Linked DNA regions of Sediminicoccus rosea. Each later gene encodes a partner of the first gene's protein in a complex. Links are inferred from orthologs where the notes say so. Each region holds a gene or a part of one and is shown in the gene's direction. Other genes may lie near its edges.

Region 1 (6,213 bases):
GGTGCCGCGCGCGGGCGCATCGCGCAGGACCAGCCGGTGATCGACGTCTCGCCCGGCAATGACTGGACGCAGATCCGCGTCTGGTATCCGCGCATCAACGACTACGGGAACACCGTCTTCGCGGCGCACGGCTTCATCCTGCCGCGGATGCAGATGGCCGCGCGGTAAGGCCGCGCGGCCACCGGCCAGGGCGCGATCAGGCGGCCTTGGCCATCTCGCGCAGCACGTAGTTCAGGATGCCGCCATTGCGGTAGTATTCCACCTCGTCGGCGGTATCCACGCGGCACAGCACCTGCGTCTTCACCACGCTGCCATCGGCGCGGGTGATCACCACGTCCAGCATCATCCGCGGCTTCAGGTTCTCGATGCCGAGGATGTCCACCTTCTCATCGCCCTTGAGGCCGAGCGTCTGGCGGTTCTCGCCCTCCTTGAAGACGAGCGGCAGCACGCCCATGCCCACCAGGTTCGAGCGGTGGATGCGCTCGAAGCTCTCGGCGATCACGGCCTTCACGCCCAGCAGGAAGGTGCCCTTGGCCGCCCAGTCGCGGGAGGAGCCGGTGCCGTATTCCTTGCCGCCGAAGACCACGAGCGGAACGCCCTCCTCCTTGTAGCGCATCGCCACGTCATAGATCGGCGCGACATCGCCCGAGGGGTAGTGCTTGCTGATGCCGCCCTCGATGCCGGGCACCATCTCGTTCTTGATGCGGATATTGGCGAAGGTTCCGCGCATCATGACCTGGTGGTTGCCGCGGCGGGCGCCGTAGCTGTTGAAGTCGGCCGGGCGGACCTGGTGCTCCAGCAGATATTCGCCGGCCGGGCTGGTCTTGCGGATGTTGCCCGCGGGCGAGATGTGGTCCGTCGTGATGCTGTCACCCAGCAGGCCCAGCACCCGCGCGCCCTGCACGGAGGCGAGCGGCTTCACATCCATGGTCATGCCCTCGAAATAGGGCGGGTTCTGCACGTAGGTGGAGCCGGCATTCCAGCGATAGGTGTCGCTGCCCGCATCCACCTTGATGGCCTGCCACTGCTTCGGACCCTTGAACACGTCCGAGTAGCGGGACATGAACATCTTGCGCGTCAGCACCTCATGGACGGTGGCGTTCACCTCTTCCTGGGTGGGCCAGATGTCGGCCAGCATGACGGGCTTGCCGTCGCTGCCGATGCCGATCGGATCCTTGCCCATGTCGAGCTTCACCGTGCCGGCCAGCGCATAGGCGACGACCAGCGGCGGCGAGGCGAGGTAGTTCGCGCGCACATTGGCGTGCACGCGGCCCTCGAAGTTGCGGTTGCCCGAGAGCACGCCGGCGACCACCAGCTTGTTCTCCTCGATGGCGTCCACCATCGCATCCGGCAGCGGGCCGGAATTGCCGATGCAGGTGGTGCAGCCATAGCCCACCGTCTGGAAGCCGATGGCGTCCAGGTCGGCCGAGAGGCCGGCGGCGTCCAGGTAATCCGTCACCACCTGGCTGCCGGGGGCGAGCGAGGTCTTCACCCAGGGCTTCGGCTTCAGGCCCTTGGCGCGCGCCTTACGTGCCACGAGCCCGGCGGCGACCAGCACATAGGGGTTCGAGGTGTTGGTGCAGGAGGTGATGGCGGCGATCACCACATCGCCATGGCCGAGGTCGAAATTCGCGTCGGCCACCTTCACGCGCTTGTTCGCCTCGTCGCCCGGCACGCCCATGGCGCCGGCGGCGAGGTCCTTGGCGAAGGAGGCGCCGACATTGACCAGCGCCACGCGGTCCTGCGGGCGCTTCGGGCCGGCCATCGAAGGCTCGACGGTGGAGAGGTCGAGCTCGAGCGTGTCGGTGAAGACGGGGTCGGGCGTGTTCTCGTCGCGGAACATGCCCTGCGCCTTGCAGTATTCGCGCACCAGCTTGATGCGGTGCTCGTCACGGCCCGAGAGCGTGAGGTAGCTCAGCGTCATCTCGTCCACGGGGAAGAAGCCGCAGGTGGCGCCGTATTCGGGGGCCATGTTCGCGATGGTCGCGCGGTCGGCCAGCGGCATATGCGCGAGGCCGGGGCCGAAGAATTCGACGAACTTGCCGACCACGCCCTTCTTGCGGAGCATCTGGGTCACGGTCAGCACCATGTCGGTGGCGGTCACGCCTTCCTTGAGCTTGCCGGAGAGCTTGAAGCCGATCACGTCGGGGATGAGCATGGCGATGGGCTGGCCGAGCATCGCGGCCTCGGCTTCGATGCCGCCGACACCCCAGCCCAGCACGCCCAGACCGTTGATCATCGTCGTGTGGCTGTCCGTGCCGTAGCAGCTGTCGGGATAGACATAGGTCTCGCCCGCCACGCTGTTGGTCCAGACGACCTGGCCCAGATATTCCAGGTTCACCTGGTGGCAGATGCCGGTGCCGGGCGGGACCACGCGGAAATTGTTGAAGGCCTCCTGGCCCCAGCGCAGGAACTCGTACCGCTCGCCATTGCGCTCGAACTCGATGTCCACGTTCTTCTGCAGCGCGCTGGCGCTGCCCGAGACGTCCACCATGACCGAGTGGTCGATCACGAGGTCCACGGGGACCAGCGGGTTCACCTTGCGCGGGTCACCGCCCAGGTTCAGCAGCGCGTCGCGCATGGCGGCGAGGTCCACCACGGCGGGGACGCCGGTGAAGTCCTGCAGCAGGATGCGGGCCGGCTTGAACGGGACTTCCTTTTCGGAATGGCCGGCCTGCACCCATTCGGCGATCGCCTTCGCGTCATCCACCGTGTAGCTGCGGCCATTCTCGAAGCGCAGCACGTTCTCGAGCAGCACCTTCAGCGAGAAGGGCAGGCGCGAGATGTCGCCGATCTGCTTGGCCGCTTCAGGCAGGCTGAAGTAGTGGTAGGTCTTGCCATCCACGGAGAGCTGGCGCGCCGTCTTCAGGGTGTCGGTCCCGTTCATGATTTTCTTCCTCACTCTTGCGCCGCGCTTTTAAGCATGGCCTTGTGGAGAGGTCCATGGAGGCCGCCCTGCTCGAAGCGCGAGAATTGGCCTGTTGGCGGTCGGAACGCCTTGTCTTCGCCGGCCTGTCCTTCGCGGTTTCCCCAGGCGAGGCCCTGCTGCTGACCGGCGCCAATGGCGCGGGCAAATCCTCCCTGCTGCGGCTGCTCGCGGGGTTGATTCCGGCGGCGGAAGGAAGCCTGGCCTGGGATGGCGCCGATTGTCTGGCGGACCTGCCGGCGCATGGCGCGCGCACGCGCTACATCGGCCACCAGGATGCGCTGAAGCCCGCGCTGACGGCGCGCGAGAACCTCTCCTTCTTCGCGCGCCTCTGGGGCGGCGAGGTGGCGGCGGCGCTGGAGGCGCTGGACCTCACGCCGCTGGCCGAGCTGCCGGCGCGGGTGCTCTCCTCCGGCCAGAAGCGGCGGCTGGCGCTGGCGCGGCTGGCCCTGGCGCCCGCCCGGCTCTGGCTGCTGGACGAGCCCTCGGTCGGGCTGGACGCGGCCTCGGTCGCGCGCCTCGGGCCGCTCTTCGCCGCGCATCGCGCCGCGGGCGGCATGATCCTGGCGGCGACTCACCTGCCCCTGCCGCTGCCCGACGCACGGGAGCTCCGGCTGTGATCGCGCTGTTGCTCCGCGAGCTGCGCCTCGCCATCCGCCACCCGGCCGATACGCTCTCGGCCGTGATGTTCTTCGTACTGGTGGCGGCGATGTTCCCCTTCGGCGTCGGCCCCTCGCCCGAGCTGCTGGCCCGCCTCGCTCCCGGCGTGCTGCTGGCGGCCGCCCTGCTCGCGGCGCTGCTGCCGCTCGACCGGCTGTTCGGCGCGGAGGCGGAGGATGGCTCGCTCGACCAGCTCCTGCTCTCGGGCCTGCATCCGGCGGGCATCGCGGCGGTGAAGGCGCTGGGGCACTGGATCACCACGGGCATCCCCCTGGTGCTGGCCACGCCGCTGGCGGCCGCGCTGCTCAACCTGCCGACCGAGGCCTGGCCCGCCGCGATGCTGGCGCTCGGCCTCGCCTCGGCCATCCTCTCGGTCTTCGGCGCGGCGGGCGCGGCGCTGACGCTGGGTGCCAGGCGCGGCGGCGTACTGCTGCCGCTGCTGGTCCTGCCGCTTTCCATCCCCGCGGTGATCTTCGGCGCGGCGGCCATCGAGGCGGCGGCGAGCGGCCTGCCGCCCCGCCCCTACCTGCTGCTGGAAGCCGCGATCCTGGCGCTGGCGGCCCCGCTCGCGCCGCTCGCCGCCGGGGCGGCGCTGCGCGGCGATTGAGGCCAGGCCGCGCTTAGGCGGCGGTTAACCTTCATCCCATAGGACGGGAACGTTCTCAGTTGGATGGAGCGATCCCATGCGCCGCATTCTGGCCCTCTCGGCCTTCGCCTGCCTTCTCGCCGGCCCCGCCCTGGGCGCGAGCACCCTGTGCGGGGGCCGCGTGGAGGTGCTGGCCGTCAGCCCGAAATGGCATGAGCACGCGCCGGGCCGCGCCGCGACGGGCATCAGCGTGGCCGTCGCCAATCGCACCGGCGAGGCGATCCTGCTGCAGCCCGTGCTGATGACGGGCGGCGGGCGGCCGCAGATGGGCCTGCCGCTGATGCTGGTGCGCCAGGGCCAGACGGTCTTCGCGCTCCGCCTGCCGGAGGAGCAATCCGCCGGCCTGCCGCCCGAGACGCTGCTGCGCGGCCTCGGCGCCTCGTGCCGCATGGGTTGAGGCCGCCCGGAAACAGGGCCCCCGGCGGGGCCAATGGGGGGGATCACCCCGCCGGGGTTGCCGCCGCGCCTGGGATGGGGAAGTGGCGCGACGACCTGCTCGGACGAGCCGCCTTGCGGCTACTCATCCCGAGGAGGGGTGGCCGGCCGGACTCAGGCGCCCGAGCGGTGCAGGACCCGGCAGGTGACCGTGGTGCCGGCGGCCAGGTCATGCGGCACGTTCAGCCCGCCGGTGCCCGAGGGATTGGCCAGCGTCGCCACGCCGATCTGGATCGGCTGCGAGGTGCCCCAGGGGCCGAGGCGGCGGCCATGCGGGCCACCACCGCCGGGGATCACGATGTTCCGCGTGTCGCGGAAGGTCACCTCGATCTGCAGCGACTGCTCGACCATGCTCTGGATGATCACGAAGTAGGAGACGGTGCTGCGCGTCGGGGTGGCGTGGGTCGTGCTGTAGAAGCTCGCCGCCTGGACCATGCCGTTGCAGTAGGAGTTGCCCTGGGCCGAAGCCTCGCCGAGGGGCAGGATGCCGATCGCGGCGGCGGCCAGGCCGGTGAACAGGTGCTTTCTCATCTCAGTCGCTCCTTCGGGTCCGTCTCGGTGGGCGGGACCGCCGCTCCGATGAACGCAAGCTAGGCCGCATTCGGGGGCGCGGCCAATCTGTTCCGGCGACGCCACCCATCGGCGCCGCCTATCGGCCCGGCGCCCTTGCGGGGCGGTTGCGTTCTATTTATGTTCCATCGCATGGCCAAGGACCGCACCCGCTTCACCTGCCAATCCTGCGGCGCAACGCACCCAAAGTGGCAGGGCCGTTGCGATGGCTGCGGCGAATGGAACACCCTGGTCGAGGAGAGCACGGCCCCCCGCGCGCCGGGGCCCGCCGGCAAGGCCCCGCCCGGGCGGGGCATCAGCTTCGTCGGCCTCGCGGGGGAGAGCGCCCCGCCGCCCCGACACCTGACGGGCATCGCCGAGCTGGACCGCGTGCTGGGCGGCGGCTTCGTCCCGGCCTCCGCGGTGCTGGTGGGCGGCGATCCGGGCATCGGCAAATCCACCATCCTGCTCCAGGCCGCCGCACGCATGGCGATGGCGGGCAAGCGCGTGCTCTATATCTCGGGCGAGGAGGCGGTGGCCCAGGTGCGGATGCGCGCGCGCCGCCTGGGCCTGGCCGAGGCCCCCATGGCGCTCGCCGCCGCCTCCGCCCTGCGCGACATCCTGGCAAGCCTGGAGGCCGAGACGGAGGCGACCCTCGTCGTCATCGATTCGATCCAGACCATGTGGCTGGACGCGCTGGATTCGGCGCCCGGCACCGTGGCGCAGGTGCGGACCTGCGCGGCGGAGCTGATCCGCTGCGCCAAGGCGCGCGGCTTCGCGCTGGTGCTGGTGGGGCACGTCACGAAGGAGGGGACGCTGGCCGGCCCCCGCGTGCTGGAGCACATGGTGGACGCCACGCTCTATTTCGAAGGCGACCGTGGCCACCAGTTCCGCATCCTGCGGGCCACCAAGAACCGCTTCGGCGCGACCGACGAGATCGGCGTTTTTGAAATGACCGAGGGCGGCCTGGTCGAGGTCACCAACCCCTCGGCGCTCT
Region 2 (6,204 bases), 4.8 Mb from region 1 along the record:
TCGCGATGATCGCCTGCATGCCCGGCGCCTGGCCGGTGAAGGGCACATGCAGCATCTCCACCTGCTGCTGGCGCAGCACGCGCTCCATCGCGAGGTGCGAGGTGGAGGCGACGCCCCAGCTGGCGAAGCTGATCACGCCCGGGCGTGCCTTGCCGGCCGCCATCAGCGCGCGGAAGTCGCGGATATTGGGCTGCGAGGGGCCGCTGATGAAGGCGAAGGGCACGTTCGCGACGAAGCTGATCGGCGCGAAATCGCGGTCCGGGTCGTATTGCAGGGCGCGCATCGCCGTCGGCAGGATGGCCTGGGTGTCCACAATGCCCATCCAGAGCGTGTGGCCATCGGGCGCGGAACGCGCGGCGGCCGTGCCGCCCACGCTGCCGCCCGCGCCGACGCGGTTCTCGACGACGACGGAAACGCCGAGGATGGGCGTCAGCGCCTGCGCCATGGCGCGGCTCACCACGTCATTCAGGCCGCCGGGCGGGAAGCCCGAGATGATGCGGATCGTGCGATCCGGGAAGGCCAGGGCGGGGCTGGCCAGGGCCACGGCGGCGCCGGTGCCGAGCAGGGCGCGGCGGGTGATGTTCGACATGCAGGGGATTCCCTCTCTAGGGGACTGAAATTTCCTCGAGCCGCAAACTAGCGCGCCCATTCGTCCGGTCAAACCCCCGCCATGCGCTGAGAGGCTGCTCCACGTCTTTGGTGCCTGCACCAGAGACGCTCAGGCCCTAGATCCCTGCATCCGGCGGGACGCGCACCTCGCCCTCGACCAGCCGCACCTCCACCGCCTCCAGCACATCGCCCATGCAGGGGCCGGAAACGCATTCGCCATCCTCGATGCGGAAGCGTGCGCCATGCGCGGCGCAGACGATCATCTCCCGCTTGCGATCCAGAAATCGGTCAGGCACGGGCTCCAGCGGCAGGCCGATATGCGGGCAGGAATTCACATAGACCAGCACGCGCGCCCCGCGGCGGATGGCGAAGAGGCCGGTGAAGCCGCCGGGTGGCGCGGGAAAGCCGCGCGCCTCGCCATCCGGGATGTCCTCGACGCGGCAGAGGACGCGCCAATCAGCCGCGTCACTCATGCCGAGCGCCGCGTGACATGCAGCACGATGATGGCGTGCAGCGCGAGGATGAAGAGCAGCGCGCCCAGGTGCTCCACCACACCCACGCCCGGCTGGCCGGAGACGAGGATGAGGGTGACGAGGCCCGCCGGCAGGAAGAGCAGAACGGCCGTGACCAGCCCCGGATTGTAGAGCTTCAGCTTCACCGCTGCCGCCACATGGGTGGCCGCGTTCACCACCATGAGATAGGCGGCGGCCAGCCCCCAGCCGGGGTGATGCGTGGCCGCCAGCAGTAGCGCCAGCGCGTTCACCATCCAGACGCCGCCGATGTTGATGACGGCGACGGCGGCCGGCGTCAGCGCCTCGGCGCCACCGGCCAGGCGCGCATTCACGAAGTGGCGGAAGCGGTCGCCCACATGCTCTTCCAGCTGGTGCATCATGTAGAGTGGCTGCGCGAGAAAGACCCAGAGCAGCCAGGGCGGCATCACCGTCTGCTGCACCGGCGCCAGCGCCAGCAGCAGGGGCGCGCCGGTCAGCGCGCCGATCAGCCAGTGGTCGCGCAATGCCCGCATCATGCGCCGGCCATCTCCAGGATCACCGCCGCATGCTCGGGCGCGATCGGCATGACCGAAAGGCGCGACTGGCGGATCAGGCCGATGCCCTCCAGCCGCGGCTCGGCCTTGATGGCGGCGAGCGGCACAGGCTGCGGCAGCTTGGAGACGGTCTTCACATCCACGCAGACCCAACGGCCCGTCTCATCCGTCGGGTCGGGATAGGCGGTCCGGACGACTTCGACGATCCCCACCACCTCCTTGCCGATGTTGGAGTGGTAGAAGAAGACGCGGTCCCCAACCTGCATCGCGCGCAGGACATTGGCGGCCTGGGCGTTGCGCACGCCCGTCCAGGGTTCGACGCCATTGGCCACCTGCTGGTCCCAGCCGAAGACATCGGGCTCGGACTTCACGAGGAAGGTGGGCGGGTGGGGCTTGGCTTTCGGCGGGGGCTTGGCCATCGGATTCTTCGCAGCGGCAGGTGGCGTTCCCGCCAAGGCTTCGCATATCTGGCGCGACCTCGCCAATGGGGCGCAAATCATTGCGCGAGGATAACTTTCGGCTGGCGGATGCATCGCGCGGGACGCTTCAATCCCGGGGCGCATCTGCCTATGGTGGTGACGTGGAAAACGCTGCTCCAAACCCGCGGTCTTCAGGCTCGCTGCATCGCTTCGCCAATCCGGGCCGCTTCCTGCGGCTGACCGAGAGCTGGCTGCCCTGGCTTTCGGGTGCGGCGCTGGTCGTGCTCGGCATCGGGATCGTCTGGGGTCTCTGGCTCGCGCCGCGCGACTGGCAGCAGGGCGAGACCGTGCGGATCATGTTCGTCCATGTGCCGATGGCCTGGCTGGCCATGGGGGGATACATGGGCCTCGCCATCCTCTCCATCATGTCGCTGATCTGGCGCCACCCGCTGGCCGACCTCACGGCGCGGGAGCTTTCGCCGATCGGCGCCGCCGTCACCGCGCTCTGCCTGCTCACCGGCAGCCTCTGGGGCAAGCCGATGTGGGGCACCTGGTGGGTCTGGGATGCGCGGCTGACGTCGGTGCTGGTGCTGTTCTTCCTCTGGCTCGGCCATGCCGCGCTGGTGCGCGCCTTCGACGACCCGGAGCGCGGCGCGCGCATGGGCGCGATCCTCGCGCTCGTCGGCGTGGTGAACGTGCCCATCGTCAAGTTCAGCGTGGATTGGTGGAACACGCTGCACCAGCCGGCTTCGGTGACGCGGCTCGACGCGCCGGGCATGCATGTGGACATCCTCTACCCGCTGCTCTGGTGCACGCTCGGCTTCACGCTGGCCTTCATGGCGGTCACGCTGGCCGCGACGCGCGCCGCCGTGATGGAGCGTCGCGTCCGCGCCCTGCAGATGGCCGCCGCGCGGCGCGCGGATGCGAGCCCGGGCCAGATGCGGAGTGTGGAGGCATGAGCGCACACCTCGGGGAATCCAGCCGCAAAACAGCCGGCGCCACCCAACCGGGCGCCTGGCCCAGCGCGCCGGCAACGCGGCGAAGCCAAGGCGGCAGGGTGCGCGCGTCGTGCCGAAGTCGCGCCTCCGGCGGGACGCGCCTGAGGGCGGCAACATGACCCTCTCCACACACTGGCTGCACGTCATCGCGAGCTGGGCCGCCGTTCTGGGCGTCTTCGCCGCGCTCGCCCTCTCCGCACTCGGTCGCCATCGCGCGGCGAAGCGGCAACTCGCCCAGCTGGAACGGCAAAAATGACGCGCAAGAAGCGCCGGCTCTACATCCTCCTGCTTTGCGCCATCGGCCTCGGCAGCGCCACCGCGCTGACGCTGACGGCCTTCCAGGACAATCTCGTCTTCTTCCGCTCGCCGTCCGACATCGTGCGCGAGACGCCGCCACCCGGCCGCGCCTTCCGCCTGGGCGGCCTGGTCGAGGAAGGCAGCGTGCAGCGCCAGGGCGAATACCAGGGCCGCCCGGCGATCCATTTCCGCGTGACCGACGGCGCGCATGCCATCCCCGTCGTCTTCACCGGCGTCCTGCCTGACCTGTTCCGCGAGGGCCAGGGCGTGGTGACGCAGGGCGTGATGGGCGAGGACGGCACTTTCCGCGCGCGCGAGGTGCTGGCCCGCCATGACGAGACCTACATGCCGCCCGAGGTGGCCGATGCGCTGAAGCGTTCCGGCCACTGGAACCCGGCGCAGGGCGCGGCCCCGGCGCCGGCCACCTGGAACACGCTGGATCCCGCGCGCCCCGGCGCGACCGACCCCGCGCGCCCCGGCGCGACCGACCCCGCGCGCCCCGGCGCGACCGACCCCGCGCGCCCCGGCGCGACCGACCCCGCCCGCACCCAACCGCCGAGGAGCGGCTCATGATCCCCGAACTCGGCCATTTCGCGCTGATCCTGGCGGCGATGCTCGCCATCGCGCAGTCCATCCTGCCGCTCTGGGGCGCGCAACGCGGCGATGTGCGGCTGATGGGCTCGGCGGCGCCGCTCGCGGTGGCGGGGCTCATCGCCATCACCATCAGCTTCGCGGCGCTGATCTGGGCCTATGTGACCAACGACATGACGGTGGTGAACGTCGTCGCCAACAGCCACTCGGCCAAGCCGATGCTGTTCAAGGTCACCGGCGTCTGGGGCAATCACGAGGGCTCGCTGATTCTCTGGGTCATGGTGCTGGCCGGCTGCAGCGCCGCGGTCGCGGCCTTCGGGGGCGCCTTGCCCTCGGCCCTGCAGGCCCGCGTGCAGGCTGTGATGGGCATGATCCTGCTCGGCTTCCTCGCCTTCATCATCTTCACCTCCAACCCCTTCGAGCGCATCTGGCCGCCACCGCCCGATGGCCAGGGGCTGAACCCGCTGCTGCAGGATATCGGCCTCGCGATCCATCCGCCGCTGCTCTACATCGGCTATGTCGGCTACGCCGTGACCTTCGCCTTTGCCGTGGCCGCGCTGATCGAGGGCCGCGTGGACGCCGCCTGGGGGCGCTGGGTGCGGCCTTGGTCACTCGCCGCCTGGTCCTTCCTGACCATGGGCATCTCGATCGGCTCCTGGTGGGCCTATTACGAGCTGGGCTGGGGCGGCTACTGGTTCTGGGACCCGGTGGAGAACGCCTCGCTGCTGCCCTGGCTCGCCGGCACGGCGCTGCTGCATTCGGCCATCGTGGTCGAGAAGCGCGAGGCGCTGAAGATCTGGACGGTGCTGCTGGCGCTGCTGGCCTTCGCGCTCTCGCTGCTCGGCACCTTCCTGGTGCGTTCGGGCGTGCTGAACTCGGTCCATTCCTTCGCTTCCGACCCGGCGCGCGGGCTCTTCATCCTCTGCCTGCTCGGCATCTATGTCGCGGGCGCCTTCGCGCTCTTCGCCTGGCGCGCGCCGGCCATGGCGCCAGCCGGCGTCTTCGCGCCGATCTCGCGCGAGGGCGGCATCGTGCTGAACAACCTGCTGCTGTGCTCGATCACAGCGGTGGTCTTCGTCGGAACGCTCTATCCGCTCTTCCTCGACCTGCTGACGGGGCAGATGATCTCGGTCGGCCCGCCCTTCTTCAACGCGGCGACGGCGCCCCTGGCACTCCCGCTGGTGATGGCCATGGCCGTCGGGCCCATGCTGGCCTGGAAGCGCGCGAGCCTCTGGCCCGTGCTGCAACGCCTCTGGTGGGCCGCCTGCGTGGCGCTGCTGGCCTTCATCCTGACGCTGGCGCTGGCCGGCTGGCATGTGCTGAGCGCGCTTGGCTTCGCCTGCGCCTTCTGGCTGCTGGCGGGCGCCGTGGCCGACATCGCGGACCGTGCCGGCGTGGGGCGCACGAGCCTCGGCAATGCCTGGAACCGCGCGCGCAACCTGCCGCGCGCCGCCTGGGGCGCCGCCATCGCCCATGCGGGCGTGGGTGTCACCATCCTCGGCATCTCGGGCATGGGGCTCTCCACCGAGAAGCTGGTCGCGGTGCCGCCCGGCGGCTCCACGACATTTGCCGGCTATGAATGGCGGTTGGAGGGCGTGCGCGATTTCGTCGGCCCCAACTTCACCGCCCGCAAGGCCACCATCACCGTGCTGCGCGACGGCCGCGTGGTGCATGTGATGGAGCCGAGCAAGCGCTACTTCCCGACCGGCCGGATGACGACGACCGAGGCCGCGATCCGCACCTCGCCGGCCGGCGACCTCTACGCCGTTCTTGGCGAGGAGCGGGCCAATGAGGCGGGCGTGAACGAGGCGGTGCTGCGGCTGCACAACAACCCGCTCGCGCCCTGGATCTGGATCGGCGCGGGCATCATGGCCCTCGGCGCCGCCTTCTCGCTGAGCGACCGGCGCATCCGCATCGCCGCCCCCGCAAGGCGGCGGAAGGAGGAGGCGGAGGCGCCGGCATGAGCGATGTGGTGAAACCGGCGCCCAAATCCTCGCGCCGCAAGCTGCTGCTCTTCGCCCCGCTCGGCGTCGCGGCCGCGGCGGGCCTGGGCTTCTGGGCCATGCTGCGCGGCCTGCAGGATGGCAGCTTCAATCCGCGCGGCGTGCCCTCGGCCCTGCTGGGCAAGCCGCCGCCGGAATTCAGCCTGCCCGCGCTCGACAGTTCCGGCCTGCCGGCCCTGGCATCGGGCGATTTCCGGGGACTGCCCGGCCCGGTCGTGGTGAATTTCTGGGCCAGCTGGTGC

What was found.
Region 2: the proteins of ccmA (region 1) and R9Z33_RS24555 are in contact, whole or in part, in a solved structure (PDB 8CE8), measured with the Escherichia coli proteins. The link is inferred for Sediminicoccus rosea from one-to-one orthologs.

What each region holds. Positions count from the first base shown.
Region 1 is NZ_CP137852.1:308,750-314,962, reverse strand. What follows is about bases 1,867-4,744. They hold ccmA (heme ABC exporter ATP-binding protein CcmA), read left to right. Parts: upstream 1,867-2,943; coding sequence 2,944-3,546; downstream 3,547-4,744. Other genes in these bases: R9Z33_RS01470 (hypothetical protein), read left to right, coding at 4,270-4,629; ccmB (heme exporter protein CcmB), read left to right, coding at 3,543-4,193; acnA (aconitate hydratase AcnA), read right to left, coding at 1,867-2,887. Also shown: R9Z33_RS01490 (CHAP domain-containing protein), read left to right, coding at 1-168; more of acnA, read right to left, coding at 197-1,866; R9Z33_RS01465 (hypothetical protein), read right to left, coding at 4,782-5,198; DNA repair protein RadA, read left to right, coding at 5,370-6,213. UniProt on the Escherichia coli protein: Part of the ABC transporter complex CcmAB involved in the biogenesis of c-type cytochromes; once thought to export heme, this seems not to be the case, but its exact role is uncertain. Responsible for energy coupling to the transport system.
Region 2 is NZ_CP137852.1:5,092,632-5,098,835, forward strand. The notes cover bases 1,265-4,133. They hold R9Z33_RS24555 (heme ABC transporter permease), read left to right. Parts: upstream 1,265-2,234; coding sequence 2,235-3,032; downstream 3,033-4,133. Other genes in these bases: R9Z33_RS24545 (HXXEE domain-containing protein), read right to left, coding at 1,265-1,636; R9Z33_RS24550 (EVE domain-containing protein), read right to left, coding at 1,633-2,073; ccmD (heme exporter protein CcmD), read left to right, coding at 3,187-3,327; R9Z33_RS24570 (heme lyase CcmF/NrfE family subunit), read left to right, coding at 3,938-4,133. In the rest of the region: R9Z33_RS24535 (Bug family tripartite tricarboxylate transporter substrate binding protein), read right to left, coding at 1-589; R9Z33_RS24540 (Rieske (2Fe-2S) protein), read right to left, coding at 726-1,082; more of R9Z33_RS24545, read right to left, coding at 1,079-1,264; more of R9Z33_RS24570, read left to right, coding at 4,134-5,923; R9Z33_RS24575 (DsbE family thiol:disulfide interchange protein), read left to right, coding at 5,920-6,204. UniProt on the Escherichia coli protein: Required for the export of heme to the periplasm for the biogenesis of c-type cytochromes.